DNA from 3 places in the Uruburuella testudinis genome. Region 1 is predicted to be linked to each of the others. Evidence: predicted binding sites of a transcription regulator. Region 1 holds the regulator's gene; each other region holds the start of a gene.
The links. Region 1 encodes FNR, which switches genes on or off when oxygen is low (the NO sensors DNR and NnrR bind a similar motif). Its sites were predicted from a motif close to TTGATNNNNATCAA; they were not measured.

Region 1 (5,621 bases):
AGCAGGACGCTCGCCTTCAACTTGACCCGGAGCCACTTGGCGGGTTACCAAGGTGCGGATGCGCACGTCTACACGGCGATCAGGTTCGATACATGCAATCAGAGCAGCACGTTTGTTGGCGCGAGATACGCGTGAACCCAGTTTGGCTACTTCAGCCTCACAAGAAGCAGTCATGCGCGCTTGAGACTCGCCCAAACCTACAGCAGTGATTTTGCCGGCAGGAACGCCGCGGTTAACCAGATAGTTGGCAACCACGTTGGCACGACGCTCAGACAATGCTTGGTTGTAAGCTTCAGAGCCCATGAAGTCGGTGTGGCCTTCAACACGTACGGCTTCAACGTTGGTGTCGCTCAAACGTTGGGCCAGCGCATTCAAGGTTTCGCTTGCTTCAGGACGCAGGTTGTCGCGGTCGAAACCAAACAGAGTTTGGGCAGACAGGGCAACAGTTTCGTCAGCATATTCGGGAGCAGATTGAACCGGAGTGGCATCGCCACATTCGATACGGCCTTGGGTCGCTTTGTCCAGGTAGGTATTTTCCCAGCACTCGCCGTAGTTGTTGCGAACCACGGTTTGTTCACGATCAACGGTGTAACCGTGTTTGGTATGCGCTTCGCTGGCCATTGCGGTGCCTGAAGCTACCAGAGCAACGAACAAGGCGCTTAATTTAAGCTGTTTGGTCATTTTATTCCCTCATCAAAAATTGTTATGCAACGGCCACACCGGAGTGTAAACGCCACAAATCACCAATATACAGGCCGCTGTAATAACGGCGGCAAATCGGATATATCAGGTTTGCACTATAAGAAGCTAAGGGCAAACTGTCAATAGCGCGCTGCCTGAGCACAACTGCGAAACGGCCCGCTTCCTAATTATGAATCATGCCGAAAAATCAATCCTGTGTCATTTATTTACAACCAAATTGCGCTGCTTGCGGCTTTGTCGTTGCACAAACGCAACACCCGGAGAGGGCCCATAAAATGCCCATATATTACAAAACCAAGATAGTTTCTGTAAAAACAAAAGCTTTCTTTGAAAAAAGGAGAAAACGGGCAAGGCCTCATGAAATATGCTACATTTAACGCACCGTGTCGCACAAAACCCACATTTTTCCGCACAGCCCTACCCTACACTTATGAAACTACAACAATTACGCTACGCCCTGGAAGTTTACCGCCACAATTTGAATGTTTCCGAAGCCGCCGACGCACTGTTTACATCGCAGCCGGGCATTTCCAAACAAATCCGCCTGCTGGAAGAAGAATTGGGCATTCAAATCTTTATCCGCAGCGGCAAGCGTGTGGTTTCGGTATCACAGCCGGGCAAAGCCGTATTGGAGCTTTCTGAACGCATTTTGCGGGATGTGCAGAATATTAAAAATATCGGCAGCGAATTTACCGACCACGACAGCGGCTCGCTTACTATCGCCACCACCCACACCCAAGCGCGTTATGTGCTGCCGCGCATCGTGGCCGACTTTGTCAAGCGCTATCCCAAAGTCGAATTAAGCATCAAACAGGGCAGCCCTACCGCCATCGCTCAAATGGTGGGCAGCGGCGAGGCCGACTTTGCCATCGCCACCGAGTCTATCGATGAGCATATCGAATTGCGCAAACTGCCCTGCTATGAATGGACGCACGCCATTGTGGTGCCGCACGACCATCCGCTGCTCGATTGCCGCCACCCTTTGAGCATCAACGATTTGAGCGGCTACCCCCTCGTCACTTACGAATTCGCCTTCAACAACGGCAGCAGCATCGCCCGCGCCTTTCAAAAAGCACGCATCGAGCAGCCCAAAGTAGCGCTTTCCGCCGCCGATACCGATGTATTGAAAACTTATGTCAAACTCGGCTTGGGCGTAGGCATTATGGCCAAAATGGCGTTTGACCCCAAAAACGATGCCGATTTGCAGCTGGTTGATGCCGATCATTTGTTCGAACCTTCTTCCACTTATATCGCTCTACGGCCGGATACCTACCTACGCGGTTACACTTATGATTTTATCAACCTGTTTGCCCCGCAACTGACACGCGAGCGTATTGATAAAATGCTGTATATGCCGATTGAAGAAGATTTTTCGATTTAATCTCCATTCACAACAATAATCTAACCGACTAACTCGTCGCCGCGCGTGCGTACTGCATTCGACTGGCTGTCTTGCCGGCTTACTTTTGTATGAATATAAAACCGCATGCGTTGAATATTGATAAATAATGAGGCCGTCTGAAAACGCTTCAGACGGCCTCATAAATGCTTGTAATCAATGCCTTACAGCGCATGCGCACAGCCTGACACCATTTTCTTCAATGCCTGCGGATCCAAGATTTTGATGTGTTTATGCTCCACCAAAATCAGACCCTCATGATGAAATTTTGACAAGGTGCGGCTGACGGTTTCCAGCTTCAGCCCCAAATAGCTGCCGATTTCCTCGCGCGACATCCGCAAGATAAAATCATTGGCAGCAAAACCGCGCGAATACAGGCGGTTCGACAAATTCAGCAAAAACGCCGCCAAGCGCTCTTCTGCACGCATATTGCCCAACAACAGCATCACGCCCTGGTCGCGCACAATCTCACGGCTCATCAGGCGGAAAAAATGGGTTTGCAGGCTGGGAATATTTTGGCCGAGCTCTTCCATATGGGCAAACGGCAGTTCGCACACTTCACTGTCTTCCAACGCCACCGCATCACAGCTGTGCACATGCGAGCAAATGCCGTCCATGCCGATCAACTCGCCCGACATAAAAAAGCCGGTAACCTGATCGCGGCCGTCTTGGCTGGCCACCGTGGTTTTGAAAAAACCGGTACGTATGGCATACAGAGATGTAAAAGGCTCGCCCGCCCGAAAGAGGTATTCGCCCTTTTTCAGACGGCGGCTTTGGCGGATAACCGCATCCAGCTGCTCAAACTCGGTCGGCATCAAGCCCACCGGCAGACACAACTCACGCAATGAACACGTGGAACACAAGGCTTTGAGCTGGTTTGAATTCGTGTGTGCAGACATATCGGCAACCTTTATTCAGCCCCGACTTATTGAGTATTGACTCACGTCAAGGCATGTTTATCATAATATCGGCATTCTACCAAACTAGCTTAGCTTTGCCTAATTGATTCATTCACACACCAGAACACAACATGAAAACCATACCCATACACACAAACACCCAACCCGAATTCGACCGCAATCTGATTGCCAGCCTGCCCGCCAGCGGCCCGCGCTACACTTCCTACCCCACGGCAGACCGCTTCCACAACGGTTTTGGCGAACCCGAATACACCCACGCCCTGCAATTGCGCAGCTTGGGTGCGCTCAACAAACCGCTGTCGCTTTATATCCACATTCCGTTTTGTAACACCATCTGCTATTACTGCGGCTGCAACAAAATCATCACCAAAGACAAATCCCGTGCCGATGCCTATATCGAATACTTAGAACGCGAAATGGATTTGCTCGCCCCGCACCTCAACGGCCGCCACCAGCTCGCCCAACTGCACTTCGGCGGCGGCACCCCCACTTTTTTAAGCGACGACCAGCTCGAACGTGTGTTTGCCATGATACGCAAACATTTCCAACTGATTCCCAGCGGCGAATATTCGATTGAAATCGACCCGCGCAAAGTAAGCCGCGACACCGTACACCATCTCGGCCGGCTCGGCTTTAACCGCATGAGTGTAGGCATTCAGGATTTTGATCCCAAAGTGCAGCAGGCCGTCAACCGCATCCAAACCGTTGAAGAAACGCGCGAAGTCATCGAAGCGGCCCGTGAAGCCGGATTCAAATCAGTGAGTGTTGATTTGATTTACGGCCTGCCTCACCAATCGCTGGAAAGCATCAAGCCCACCATCGACACCGTACTCTCACTCGATCCCGACCGCCTCGCGCTCTACCACTACGCCCACCTGCCGCATATTTTCAAACCCCAACGCCGCATCGACACCGAAGCCGTGCCCGGCAGCGAAGAAAAGCTCGATATTTTGCAATACGCCGTGCAAACCCTCACCGAACGCGGTTATGTATTTATCGGCATGGATCACTTCGCCAAGCCCAAAGACGAGCTTTCCACCGCCTTAAAAGAAGGTTGGCTGCAACGCAATTTTCAAGGCTATTCCACCTATGCCGACTGCGATCTGGTGGCCATCGGCGTTTCCAGCATCGGCAAAATCGGCAGCAGCTACGTGCAAAACGAGCGTGACATCGATGCTTATTACGCCGCCATCGACTCAGGCCGCCTACCGGTCATGCGCGGCTACCAACTCAACCGCGACGACATCCTGCGCCGCAACATCATTCAAGATTTGATGTGCCGCTTTTCCCTCGATTTTCAGCTCTACGAAAGCATCTTCGGCATTCCGTTCAGCCAATATTTCAAAGACGAGCTTGCCGATTTACAACAACTGGCCGCACTCGGCCTGCTGCATCTGAAAGCCAACGGGCTGAAAGTCACCCCTAAAGGCCGCTTCCTCATCCGCAATATTGCCATGGTGTTCGACTACCACTTGCGCCATAAAGAAACCAAGGCACAATATTCGCAAACCGTATAAGCGTGTTTTAACAACAGTCAACAGGCCGTCTGAATTTTCAGACGGCCTCATATTAAAAATACACAAATATATAATTTATAAATGCATACCAATATTAATAATATTAACACCCGTTTCTTTATTGTGTTACAATTATAGCAAAGGCAATTGAATAACCGTATTTTTCAAATCAACCTGTTTGTTTTAAAAAGAAGATTCATCAAGAAGCCTTGAAAATTGCTGAGCCTATAGCAACTTCCCCCAACCACATAATATGGATTAAACTCATGAAAAAAATCGTATTGGCCGCCATTTTGGCCGGCGTATCAAGCATGGCTGCTGCCGAAGGCTGGTATCTGCAAGGCGATGCCGGCTACTCCAAATTAACAGCCAAAGAAAGCGGCCGCAGTTTCAAAGACAACAGCCCCACTGCGCGCATTGCTGTCGGCAAAGACACCGGCAACCTCCGTTATGCGGTTGATTACACCTACTTCGGCCAGCTCGAAAACCAAGAAACCTCTACCAATGCTTATCACAAAGCAGAAGTCAGCGCCCACTCTGTCGGCGTATCTGCCATTTACGATTTCCACAACCAATCTGCGCTCACACCCTATGCCGGTGTACGCATCGGGCTCAACTACCTGAATTTAGATGCAGAAGAAGAGCGCACTACCGCAGTCTCCCGTTCCCACATCAGCAAAAGCGAATCCAATACCCGCTTAGGTGCAGGCGCGGTGTTGGGCGCTCAATATCAGTTTACCGACAAATTAGCCTTAAATACCGGTGTAGAATACAATTACCTCGGCAAAATCGGTTCGCAATCAGCCAAAGTGCATCAATATGGCGCAAACCTCGGCGTGCGCTATAACTTCTAAGCAGCCCGTTTCCGACAACAGGCCGTCTGAAGCATTCAGACGGCCTGTTTGGCTATTGCCCAATCGGCCTGCAGCATTTATTATAGATTTTCTACCATCTCCGCATAAGGCCGTCTGAAAACATGCAAAATATTGCCGACTATGTGCGTGACACCGCCGCTGCCGCCAAACAGGCGTTTTACCAATTGGCTGCAGCCACAACCGCACAAAAAAATACCGCCCTGCTGCG
Region 2 (5,621 bases), 210 kb from region 1:
TGAATGGTCAGGACACCCTGGCATCAGCTTCTGCTTCCGGCTTGCTGCCGTGTTTGCTTACTTTTTGAATGGATAGGACCAAGGCCGTCTGAAAAATGTGTTCAGACGGCCTTGGCTTTTGCATAGCGGGTTTGCCGATATATAGGCATGACTGCGGCGATACTTCACTGTACATGAGCGCCGGAAAGCATATTAACGAAATAGTCATACCCATTCGCAAAAGCAAGCAAGTGTCGGATATTGGTATCCGACAAATGGTTCGATATTCTTGCGATTCCCAATGATTTTGGCCGTCTGAAACATGTCGGATTCGAGTATCCGACCTTGTATGGTGTATCGCGCGGGGTATGCTCACGAAAACCCTGTGCGTGTAAAGGCCGTCTGAAAAAATGTTTTCAGACGGCCTTGTGAGTTTACTTTTGTGAATGGGTATCAGGACACCCTAGGGTGTCCGGACCATTCGATTTACGGGTGTATTTTGCCCCTGAAAACGCATCTGCTGCGTTAAAAAACCTCGCAAGATGTCCAATCTTGCTGCGTTTTTTGCCTGGCATTTGCATTTTCAGGAACAAAAATCCCCTCATAAACAAATTGTCCGGACACCCTAGGGCATTTGAAAGTGACAGCGCGCCACGGCAAAAGGTTTGTGTTCGTTGCTTTGCCAGGCTTCTACGGCGATGTTGGTGATGCGGCTGCCCTGGCGGGTGAGGATGCAGCGGGCGTAGGCGGTTTCGGCGCGGGCGGAGCGCAGATAGTCGAGTGAGAAATCAATCATTTTCGGCAATTCGTCCAGGCCGGCCTGCTCGTGCAGATAAAGTGCGGCGCAGCTTTCCATAAAGCCGCCGATCAGGCCGCCGTGCAGGGCGGGCAGAAAGATGTTGCCGATTAATTCGGGTTTGTAGGGCAGGGCATAGCAGCGGCGGCCTGCGTGATCATGCCCGCTTTGCAGGCCGATAAAGGCGGCGTAAGGCATCAGTGCTGCAACAGCGGCGCTATGGGCGGTATCGTTTGTAAAATCTGCGCCGGCGTGGCTTGCGGGGGCGGGCAGCGGGACGGAGCCGGCATTGTGGCGGTTTAAATGTTCGGCCAGCTGCTGTTGTTCGCGGCTGCCCAGCGGTGTGCGCATAAAGGTGGCGGTGCCCAGCGCAATCGGATCGCGGCTGTCGTCTTGATAGCAGCGGGTGCGCACGAAAGCCACTTGCCCGGCCAAACGGTGGCAGGTGGCGCGGGCGTAGACGGGGCGGTCGGTAAGTGCGGGATGCATATAGTCGATGCGCATGTCGAGGGTGGCGAGAATTTCGTAGTCGCTCAGGTGTGCGGCTACGGCACAGGCGGAGGCAACGTCGATGAGCGCGCAGACGGCACCGCCGTGGATGGTGGCATTGTCGCTGCGGCCGATCAGGTCGGCACGGTTGGCAATGCTCAAGACCGGGCGGCGCTGTTCGGTGCGCTCGAATTGCAAATCAATGGCGCGGCAATGCGGCAGGCTGAGATAGTGTTCGGCCAGGTGCCGGTAAACGGTGGGATTTTGCGGCATGTTTGCTCCTTTTGTGTGCGGCGGTTTTTATGGGGTGAGGCCGTCTGAAAATTGTTGGTTTGTTGGGATGATTAGGGTGCCGGCGGTGTGTCTTCATGGCTGCCGGCAGCTTCTTCCACACTGTCGCTGCCGTCTTGCCGATGCACTTCGATGGCTTCAAACCCTTCTGCCTGCACGATCCGCACCAGCCCTTCTTTGGCCAATTCGAGCAGGGCGATAAAGTTGACCACCACATAAGCCGCGCCTTGTTCGGGCTTGAACAATTGGTGGAACAGGCAGCTGCCTTCGCGCAGGCGGCGCAAAATGGCGGTCATTTGTGCGCGCACGGAAAGGGCTTCGCGCACGACCTCGTGGCTGCGGGGTGTGTTTGGCGCGGGAAAGAATCGCCAGCCAGGCCTGCGTGAGGTCGGCAATCTGCACTTCGGGCAGGCGGGTTTCGGCGGCGATTTCCAGCGGCAGATAGGCCCAGGCGAAATCGCGGCCGGCACGGGGCAGGGCATCAAGGCCTTGCGCGGCCAGTTTCATTTGTTCGTAAGCCAGCAGGCGGCGCACCAGCTCGGCGCGGGGGTCGGCGGCTTCTTCGTCTTCGATGTTTTCGGGTTGCGGCAGCAGCAGCCGTGATTTGATTTCAATCAGCACGGCGGCCATCAGCAGGTATTCGGCGGCAAGGTCGAATTGGTGGGCATCCATTTGCGCAATGTAGTGCAGATATTGCTCGGTGATTTTCATCATCGGAATATCCAATACATCGATATTCTGTTTGCGGATTAAATACAGCAGCAAATCCAGCGGCCCCTGAAAGCTGTGCAGCACCACTTTGAGTGCATCGGGCGGAATAAACAAATCTTGCGGCATATCGGTAACGGGCTGGCCGAATACCCATGCCACGGCATTTTCAGACGGCCTGTTGTCTGCGGCGGTATCGTTCATGCGCGGCTGCCGATATGGTCGATGGCGGCTTGTGCGCAATAAAGGCCGAAGGTGGCGGTAACCAGCATGCTGGCGCCGTAACCTGCGCATGACAAGCCTTGCGGCGCGGCATCGGCGGCACAGGCACAGGCATCGGCGGTTTGCGGCGGGGTGATGTTTTCGGTGGAATACACGCAGGGCACGCGCATTTTTTTGGCGGTGTCGCGCGGGAAACCGTGGCGTTTGCGCAGGGTGTAGCGCAGGTTGGCCAGTAGCGGGTCGTGGGTGACGCGGCTCAAATCGGCGGTTTGGATCAGCGCCGGATTTTTCTGGCCGCCCGCGCTGCCGCTGAGCACAAACGGCTGCCGGCGGCGTACGAAATAATCGGCCATGGCGGCTTTTACACGCACTTGGTCGATGGCATCGATAATGAAATCAAAGCCGTCTGAAAACAAGTCGGCCAGATTTTCAGGCGTTACAAAATCTTCGATTTCGGTCACTCGGCAGGCCGGGTTGATTTGCAGGATGCGCTCGTGCAGCGCTGTGACCTTGGCTTTACCGAATGCATCGGTGAGCGCGTGCAGCTGGCGGTTGACGTTGGATTCGGCCACGTTGTCCAAATCAATCAGCGTCAGGCGGCCGATGCCGGAGCGTGCCAGCGCTTCTACCGCCCAAGAGCCGACCCCGCCCACACCCACCACGCATACGTGTGCGGCGGCAAAACGCTGTAACGTTTCGTTGCCATATAAACGGGCAATACCGCCGAAGCGGCGGGCAGATACGGAAACGGGTTGGAACATAACAAGCCTTGTGGTAAATCAAAATTAAATGAAAAAATGCTGGCAAATCGGCCAACGCGTATTATACTGCAAGCTCGTCATCAATCCCACTCATACCCATTTGCACGAAATGCGTTGGCCCGCCGACTGTATGGCCGCTGCTTTGTACGCTGATTTTGTGAATGGGGAGCACACCAGTCTGAGCCATTGCGGCCGGGTTAAAAAGGAGAACAGAGATGTATAAACATTTAGTTGTGGCCGTTGACGGCAGTGCGACTTCCCTCAATGCATTGAAACACGCTGCCGGCCTGGCCAGCATCGGCGGCACTCAGCTCACGCTGGTGCATGTGGCCAATCCTGCCGAATACATGGCATTGGCGCCGGAATTTCTGCAACATGAAAGCTACGAAGCCGCCGCTGTGGCGCAAGGCAACGAAGTGCTCGATTTTGCTGAAAAAAGCGCTCAAGCGCAAGGCGTGCAAACTGTTCAGAAACATCTGCTGGTGGCCAACAAAGGCGCGCGCGAAATGGCGCAGGAGCTGGTGGATTATGCCGACGAGCAAGGTGCCGACCTGCTGGTGTTGGGCACCCACGGCCGCACCGGCCTGATGCACCTTTTGATGGGCAGCTTCGCCGAAACCGTGATGCGCCAAAGCCATCTGCCGCTGCTGGTTATCCGCAGCGAAGATGAAGAAGAGTAAACCGGCAGCGTGTCTGCGATAGGTTTGAGGCTGTCTGAACATTGTTTCAGACGGCCTCATGTTTATTGTTGTGCCGTAAACATCGGTGGAAATAGCGCCGCATTGTATCGTGAAATGAATTCAAAAGTGCTACATCTTGTTTGCACTAAAAGCACATCTGCTGTGTTAAAAAGCCTCGCAAGATGCACAATCTTGCTGTGTTTTTTGTCTTACATCTGTGCTTTTATCACAAAAAATCTGAGTCATTCTGAATGGTTAGGGCGCTCCAGCTGTCTTGCCTGCGGCATGCTGCCTTGTATCATTTCTTTCTTCCACTATAGTTGCCGTGCGGCAACTGGCCGAAACTATAATGTTGCCAGGCGGCGCAGGGTTTCGGGTGTGGTGGTGGGCAGGTTGAAATATTCCAGATAGGCGGGAATCTGCTCAAACAGCATGTCGGTGCCGACTTGAAGGCGGCAGCCGATGGCGGCGGCGGCGCGCAAAAAAGGTGTCATTTCTTCCTGCAACACCACTTCGCCGACAAAAGTGTGCGGCGACAGGTGTGAGACATCAGTTGGCAGGGCATCGCCGGCATACATGCCCAGCGGCGTGGCGTTGACCACCAAATCGAAGCCTGCCACATCGTTGTGGCCGTGTTGTACCTGCAAGGCGGGGTAATGTTGTTTCAGACGGCCTGCCAATGCGGCAGCGGTGCCGTTGCGGTTGTCAAACAACATCAAGCTGCCGGCACCGGCTGCCGCCAGCGAGGCGGCAATGGCCGAGCCGACGCCGCCGCAACCGATCACCAGTGCGGATTTTCCTGCTGCGTCGAAGCCTTTGCGGCGGATACCGCGTACAAACCCCTCGCCGTCAAACATGTCGCCTTCCAGCCGGCCGTCTGCCCCTAAGCGCACGGCGTTACAGGCGCCGGCGATTTGTGCGGTGGCGGAGGCGCGGTCGACCAGATTTAAGGTGCTGACTTTGTGCGGCATGGTAATCAGCGCGCCGGCGGTGTTGAGGTTGCCGAAAACGGCGCGCAGAAAAGCCGGGTAGTTGCTGCTTTGGCAGGCAAACGGCACCACCACGGCATTGATGCCGGCTTGTTGGAAATAGGGGTTGTAAATCATCGGTGATTTGAAAGTTTGCGTGGGGTAGCCGATGTGGGCAATCACGCGGGTGAGGCCGTTAATCATGGGCATACCGTTCAGACAATATCGCCGATGGTGGCGGGTTGGCAGGCTTCCAGCGCTTCGGGATTGGTTTGCCGGATAAAGGGCAGCTGTTCGAAAGCCGCTACGGCTTGCTGGGTGTCGGCTCGGGCATGGGCGCTGAAAATTTCGGGATAACGCAATTTTAACGTCAGCAGGCAGATGCCGAGCATCACTTGCGGCCATTCGCGGCCGGCGGCGTGAAAAGCGGGCGCCAGCGGCAGCGCGCGGGCAACGGCTTTGAGATTGCGCTGAATCAGAAAATGCTCACGGTTTTCGCCGGCTTTTTTCTCCAGCCGGAAAGCATTAATGGTGTTGTCGAGCAGTGCGGTAGCATAGCCGATGATGCTTAATTCGGCGGCGTTTGATGTTTGCGGGGCGAGGTATTGGCAAATCAGCAGGCTGTTGTAGATGACTTCGCCGCTGTCGGTTATCAACACCGGAATCTGGCCGAAAGGGTTTTGCGCTTCGAGCTCGGGCGGATTCTGCCACGGATCGATGAAGGTGA
Region 3 (5,621 bases), 1.2 Mb from region 1:
GCCAAGGCTGTATATTGATGATTGAACAGCAAACACCGTATAAGCAAATTCATCTTAAAAACAGGCCGTCTGAAAAGCTTTTCCACTTTCAGACGGCCTGATAAGGCTGATATTGCGCTTACGCGATTATCTGACCGGCAGCCATCACATCATCTAAGCTGCTGTTCTGCACGGTGAGGCTGAATTGCTGATAGGCAATCTGAACATCTTCACCGCGTTGCACAGAAAAATCGGCGAGGCTGCCGTTGTCGAACAACGCGGCGGCAAACATCAGCCGGTCGCCTTCGTTGTGCGATGAGTTGAAATCGCTGATCTGATAGCTGCCGGAAGCATCAAATACAAAAGTATCGTCTCCGATACCGCCTGAAAGGCTGATGTCGTTGCCGCGCGCATACAAAATATCATTGCCCTCCGCGCCATACAGACGGATGCCGTTTTCGCCGGCAACCAGCATGTCGTTGCCTTCGCCGCCGTGCAGCAAGCCGCCGCTTTCGTTGCCATAGAGGATATCGTCGCCGTTGCCGCCAAACAGGTTTTTGCCTTTCAAGGTGTCGCTGCCGCTGCCGCCTTCTTCATGCGTTTGGTATTCCACCGATTGATTGAAACTTTTAAACAGCTTGAAGCGCACATCGGCCAGCTCGTTTTCCTGCACTTGATAAGGGCGGGTATGGCTGAGCAAATCGCCGTTAAACGTTACCTGCTCGATATTGTGCGCCTGCACCAGCTCTGCATTGCCGGCCTGCTCGAAAAACACAGTGCCGTCATTCAGATGAAAAACCTGCCAATCAGCGGTTTTGCCGTCGAGCCACAAAGTATCGCTGCCGCTGCCGCCGTCGATGCGGTCATTGCCGCCGCCGGATTTGATGGTGTCGTTGCCGGCGCCGGCATCAATATAATCGGCGGCCGAACCGCCTTTCAGCTTGTCGGCATGCTGGCTGCCGATGAGGAAAGCCGGCTGGCCGTAGTGGTCGGACGTGATGGTGTTTTTGTCTTCCACCCAGCTTATCGGGCGCGCCAGATCGGAAAGATTGGAAACGATGATGGTGCTGTCTTGAGTGGTGTGCTCATAAAATGAAGATTCGCCGATGCGGGTAATGGCATCAGTCATCATGCCGTCGACATGGGCATACCAGGCAAAAGGCAGATTGAGCAATGAAAACAGCGGCGCCGGCCACAACGGCGAAGCATAGGCATCGCCATACAGCACGATATTGTCGACACTCGAATCATACGGGGTGTCGGGATGCACCAGCCCGGGCTTGGCGGCGGCCAGCGCTTCGGCCAAAGTGGCGTGGTCGCCCGCCGCACGGAATACCACATCGTTTTCATAGCCGTAATTGAAGATAGACGGATCATCAAAAATTACCGGCGCGGCATGGCCGATATAGTCGGCATCGCTGAAAAAGCCGTCGGCCAGCGTTTCGCGGAAGCGGGCCATGATATTGGTGTAGCCGCCGCCCAGGCTGTAGCCGGTTACCACAACATCTTCGCCGCTCAAACCTTGCGCTTGGGCATAGGCTTTAACGGCTTGCAGCAAAGGCTCCATATTCGGTGCGATGGTGCCTTCGTTGAGTTGCAGATAATCCAGAATATCTACCGGCGAATTGGTGGCCGTGAACGAAACGCCGATTTTTTGAACTGCGCCGCCCTCGTCAAACTGCGCCACAATCTTGGCTTGCGGCCCGGTCAGCAGCGTGCCGCTGATCGGGCTTTTGATAATATAGTGGCCGTGCGCATCCAACGCACTTTGCGGCAGCCCTAAATCGGCCGGCGCCAATTCACGCCAACCCGCCGGTAATTTGTTGTGGGAAAAGTTGTCGATAATGCCCTTGTCTTCCAGCCAGCCGACTATTTCACCCACCGGCAAGCCCATCGGTTTGCTGAGCGAGCTGTAGGTAGCCAGTGCATGTGATGTTTGCAATAAAGCCAGCATTTCTGCCGATGAATACTGCTTGTAGTCAAAAACCGCCATATTGTTTCTCCTCTTGTGATAGAACGGATTTGTTGCTATTTCAAACAACTGTTTGAAATAGCAAGAATAAACTAGCACAAGCCGTTTTCAAAAGCAATCGGTTTTTAATTTCATTATCACTTTAATAACAAATCAGGCCGTCTGAAAAAATGTTTCGGCAGATGTGGCGTGGTGGGCTCAGCCCAAGAGCTTCGTTTGGCTTGAGTATGTTTTTTTCGTGGCAAAGCCCTCACTCCAACGACTGATCAGGCCGTCTGAAAATCATTCAGACGGCCTGATAAAAAGTTCACTTAAGCCATTCATTAAAGCAAGCGCGGTAGTGCGTAATGCACCGTTTTAAGAAATTTTGCGGGCAGCACACAATCCGAAACATTCATTTTCTAAAAATCCAACCGACAGTATTTCCTGCAAACACTCAAGCCTGTTTTTGCATATGATGGCGGTAGGCAAACCAATATACACCACCCACAAACACCGCACCGCCGATGGTATTGCCGATAAACACCGACACCATATTTTCAGCAAACTGCACCCATGAAATGTCCGCGCCCGCCCAAATCGCTGCCGGAATCACAAACATATTCGCCACCACGTGTTGGAAACCGACCAACACGAAAATCATGATGGGAAACCAAATGCCGAGAATTTTTCCGGCGTAAGAATGCGCGCCGTAGCACAACCACACGCCCAAACACACCATCCAGTTGCAGCCGATGCCCGAAACCAGCGAGCGGCCGAAGCCGGCGTTGACTTTTCCTTCGGCAACAGCAATGGTTTTATGCAGCACTTCGCCTTCGGTGAGGCCGACGTAATGGCCGAAAAACCAAGCCACGGCCATCGCGCCCAGCAGATTGGTGAAGGTCACAATCAGCCAGTTGCGGCCGAGCTTGGGGAGTGTGATGCGCTTGGCCAGCCAGGCTGTCGGCAATACCATCATATTGCCGGTAATCAATTCACCGCCGCCGATCAGAATGCCGATCAGGCCGATGGGGAACACCGCCGCGCCGATAAACACGGCCAAGCTGCCCCATTCGTGCGGCATGCCGCCCACCACACGGATATAGGCCAGATAGCCCAATGAAATAAACGCACCGCCGAGAAAACCCAAAATGCTTAAATAAGAGATGCCGCCTGCGGCTTTGGCCTCGCCTTTTTCAATGGTGGCTTGCAGAATCTGATGGGGATAATAATCACTCATTACCGTCTCTTTTGTTTATCCGTAATAAAGATAGCGGCTATTGTAAAGTAATTTTCAGACGGCCTTTTGATATAACTCATTTTCTTTGTAGGTTAATTACAAAAAGCCGCCATACATGATGTACGGCGGCTTGCGCTTGATACGGCGTTATAAAAATCCGGCTTATTTGTTCAACTCTTTGGCCAGATAGAGCCAGGTTTCAATCACGGTATCCGGGTTCAGCGATACGGTATCGATGCCCTCTTCCACCAGCCATTTGGCAAAGTCAGGGTGATCTGAGGGGCCTTGGCCGCAAATGCCGACATATTTATTGTGTTTGCGGCAGGCGGAAATCGCCAGATGCAGCATCACTTTAACGGCCGGGTTGCGCTCGTCGAATGTGCTGGCAATCGGGCCGCCGCTGTCGCGGTCAACACCCAATGTGAGCTGGGTCATATCGTTGGAGCCGATAGAGAAACCGTCGAAATATTGCAGAAACTGCTCGGCCAGCAAGGCATTGCTCGGCACTTCGCACATCATAATCAGGCGCAGGCCGTTTTTGCCGCGTTCGAGGCCGTTGGCTTTCAACGCTTTAATCACTTGCTCGGCTTCGCTCAAGGTGCGGACAAACGGAATCATGATTTCTACGTTGGTCAGGCCCATTTCATCGCGTACGCGTTTGAGCGCGTCACACTCAAGCGCAAAGCAGTCTTTGAAATCTTCCGACACATAGCGCGCCGCACCGCGGAAGCCCAACATCGGGTTTTCTTCATGCGGTTCGTAAATGCTGCCGCCGAGCAGATTGGCATATTCGTTTGATTTGAAATCAGACATGCGCACAATCACTTTGCGCGGATACACCGATGCCGCCAGCGTGGCCACACCTTCGGTAATTTTGTCGACATAAAAATCTACCGGTGAAGCATAGCCCGCAATGCGCTCGTTGATTTCGGCCTGTAAATCGGCATCTTGTTTGTCGAATTCGATCAGCGCTTTGGGGTGGATGCCGATTTGGCGGTTGATGATGAATTCCATACGCGCCAGGCCGATGCCTTCGCTGGGCAGGCCGGCAAACGAGAAGGCCAGCTCGGGATTGCCCACGTTCATCATGATTTTCACCGGTGATTTGGGCATATTATCTAAAGCCACATCGGTGATTTCCACATTCAGACGGCCTTCGTAAATCAGGCCGGTATCGCCCTCGGCACAAGACACGGTAACTTCCTGGCCGTCTGAAAGCTTGGCGGTGGCATCACCACAGCCCACAACCGCGGGAATGCCCAATTCACGGGCGATAATTGCCGCGTGGCAGGTGCGGCCGCCGCGGTTGGTCACAATCGCCGAAGCGCGTTTCATCACCGGCTCCCAATCGGGGTCGGTCATATCGGTAACCAGCACATCGCCCGGCTTCACAGTATCCATCTCGGAAGCATCTTTCACCAGGCGCACCACGCCCTGACCCACTTTCTGGCCGATGGCGCGGCCTTCACACAATACGGTTTTATCGCCGTTGATGGCATAACGGCGCAGGCTGCGGCCGCTTTCTTCCTGCGATTTCACGGTTTCCGGGCGCGCCTGCAAGATATAGAGCTTGCCGTCGGTGCCGTCGCGACCCCATTCGATGTCCATCGGGCGGCCGTAGTGCTTTTCGATAATCAGGGCATATTGCGCCAACTCAGTCACTTCGGCATCACTGATAGAAAACTGTTTGCGCTCGGCTTCATCAACATCAACCACTTGCACCGATTTGCCGGCCTGCGCCTGGTCGGTGAAGGTCATTTTAATCAGCTTGGAGCCCATGGTTTTGCGCAAAATAGCGGGCTTTCCAGCTTTCAGAGTGGGCTTGTGCACATAGAATTCATCAGGGTTGACCGCGCCTTGCACCACGGTTTCGCCCAAGCCGTATGAAGAGGTAACAAACACCACTTGGTCGAAGCCGCTTTCGGTGTCGATCGAAAACATCACACCGGCCGCGCCGCTGTCGGAACGCACCATGCGCTGAACACCGGCCGACAAAGCCACCACATCATGAGCAAACCCTTTGTGTACGCGGTATGAAATGGCCCGGTCGTTATACAAAGAAGCAAACACATGTTTCATGGCTTCTTTAACATTTTCCAAACCATTGATGTTCAAGAAAGTTTCTTGTTGACCGGCAAACGAAGCATCAGGCAGGTCTTCGGCAGTGGCGGAGGAGCGCACGGCCACGGCAATATCTTCACTGCCGGCTTCGGCGGTCATTTTATCCCATGCGGTTTTGATGTCGGCATCCAGCTGCTCGGGAAAAGGCGTGTCTAAAATCCATTGGCGGATTTCTTTGCCCACCCGCGCCAGCTCGGTTACGTCTTCCACATCTAAAGCCGCCAGGGCTGCGGAAATACGTTCGTTCAAACCGTTGTGCGCCAAAAAAGCGCGGTAGGCTTCTGCGGTGGTGGCAAAGCCGCCGGGCACGCGCACACCTTTTTCGGTGAG

Region 2: the regulator FNR is predicted to act here: its motif matches at 3,255-3,268, upstream of LVJ83_RS03855 (universal stress protein).
Region 3: the regulator FNR is predicted to act here: its motif matches at 3,237-3,250, upstream of LVJ83_RS08280 (formate/nitrite transporter family protein).

Annotation. Positions count from the first base shown of each region.
Region 1 covers NZ_CP091508.1:643,146-648,766, reverse strand. Annotated here, with positions in the region: gene LVJ83_RS02915 (OmpA family protein) at 1-681, opposite strand, end outside; gene LVJ83_RS02910 (CysB family HTH-type transcriptional regulator) at 1,133-2,083, shown strand; gene fnr (fumarate/nitrate reduction transcriptional regulator Fnr) at 2,266-3,000, opposite strand; gene hemN (oxygen-independent coproporphyrinogen III oxidase) at 3,132-4,538, shown strand; gene LVJ83_RS02895 (opacity family porin) at 4,805-5,392, shown strand; gene LVJ83_RS02890 (glutamate-5-semialdehyde dehydrogenase) at 5,515-5,621, shown strand, end outside.
Region 2 covers NZ_CP091508.1:851,563-857,183, forward strand. Annotated here, with positions in the region: gene LVJ83_RS03830 (hypothetical protein) at 241-411, shown strand; gene LVJ83_RS03835 (hypothetical protein) at 414-584, opposite strand; gene LVJ83_RS03840 (PaaI family thioesterase) at 605-1,537, opposite strand; partial or broken gene LVJ83_RS03845 (segregation and condensation protein A) at 1,609-2,467, opposite strand; gene LVJ83_RS03850 (tRNA threonylcarbamoyladenosine dehydratase) at 2,464-3,246, opposite strand; gene LVJ83_RS03855 (universal stress protein) at 3,462-3,926, shown strand; gene LVJ83_RS03860 (shikimate dehydrogenase family protein) at 4,271-5,104, opposite strand; gene LVJ83_RS03865 (glutathione S-transferase N-terminal domain-containing protein) at 5,110-5,621, opposite strand, start outside.
Region 3 covers NZ_CP091508.1:1,810,209-1,815,829, forward strand. Annotated here, with positions in the region: gene LVJ83_RS08275 (calcium-binding protein) at 119-1,972, opposite strand; gene LVJ83_RS08280 (formate/nitrite transporter family protein) at 2,388-3,170, opposite strand; gene ppsA (phosphoenolpyruvate synthase) at 3,333-5,621, opposite strand, start outside.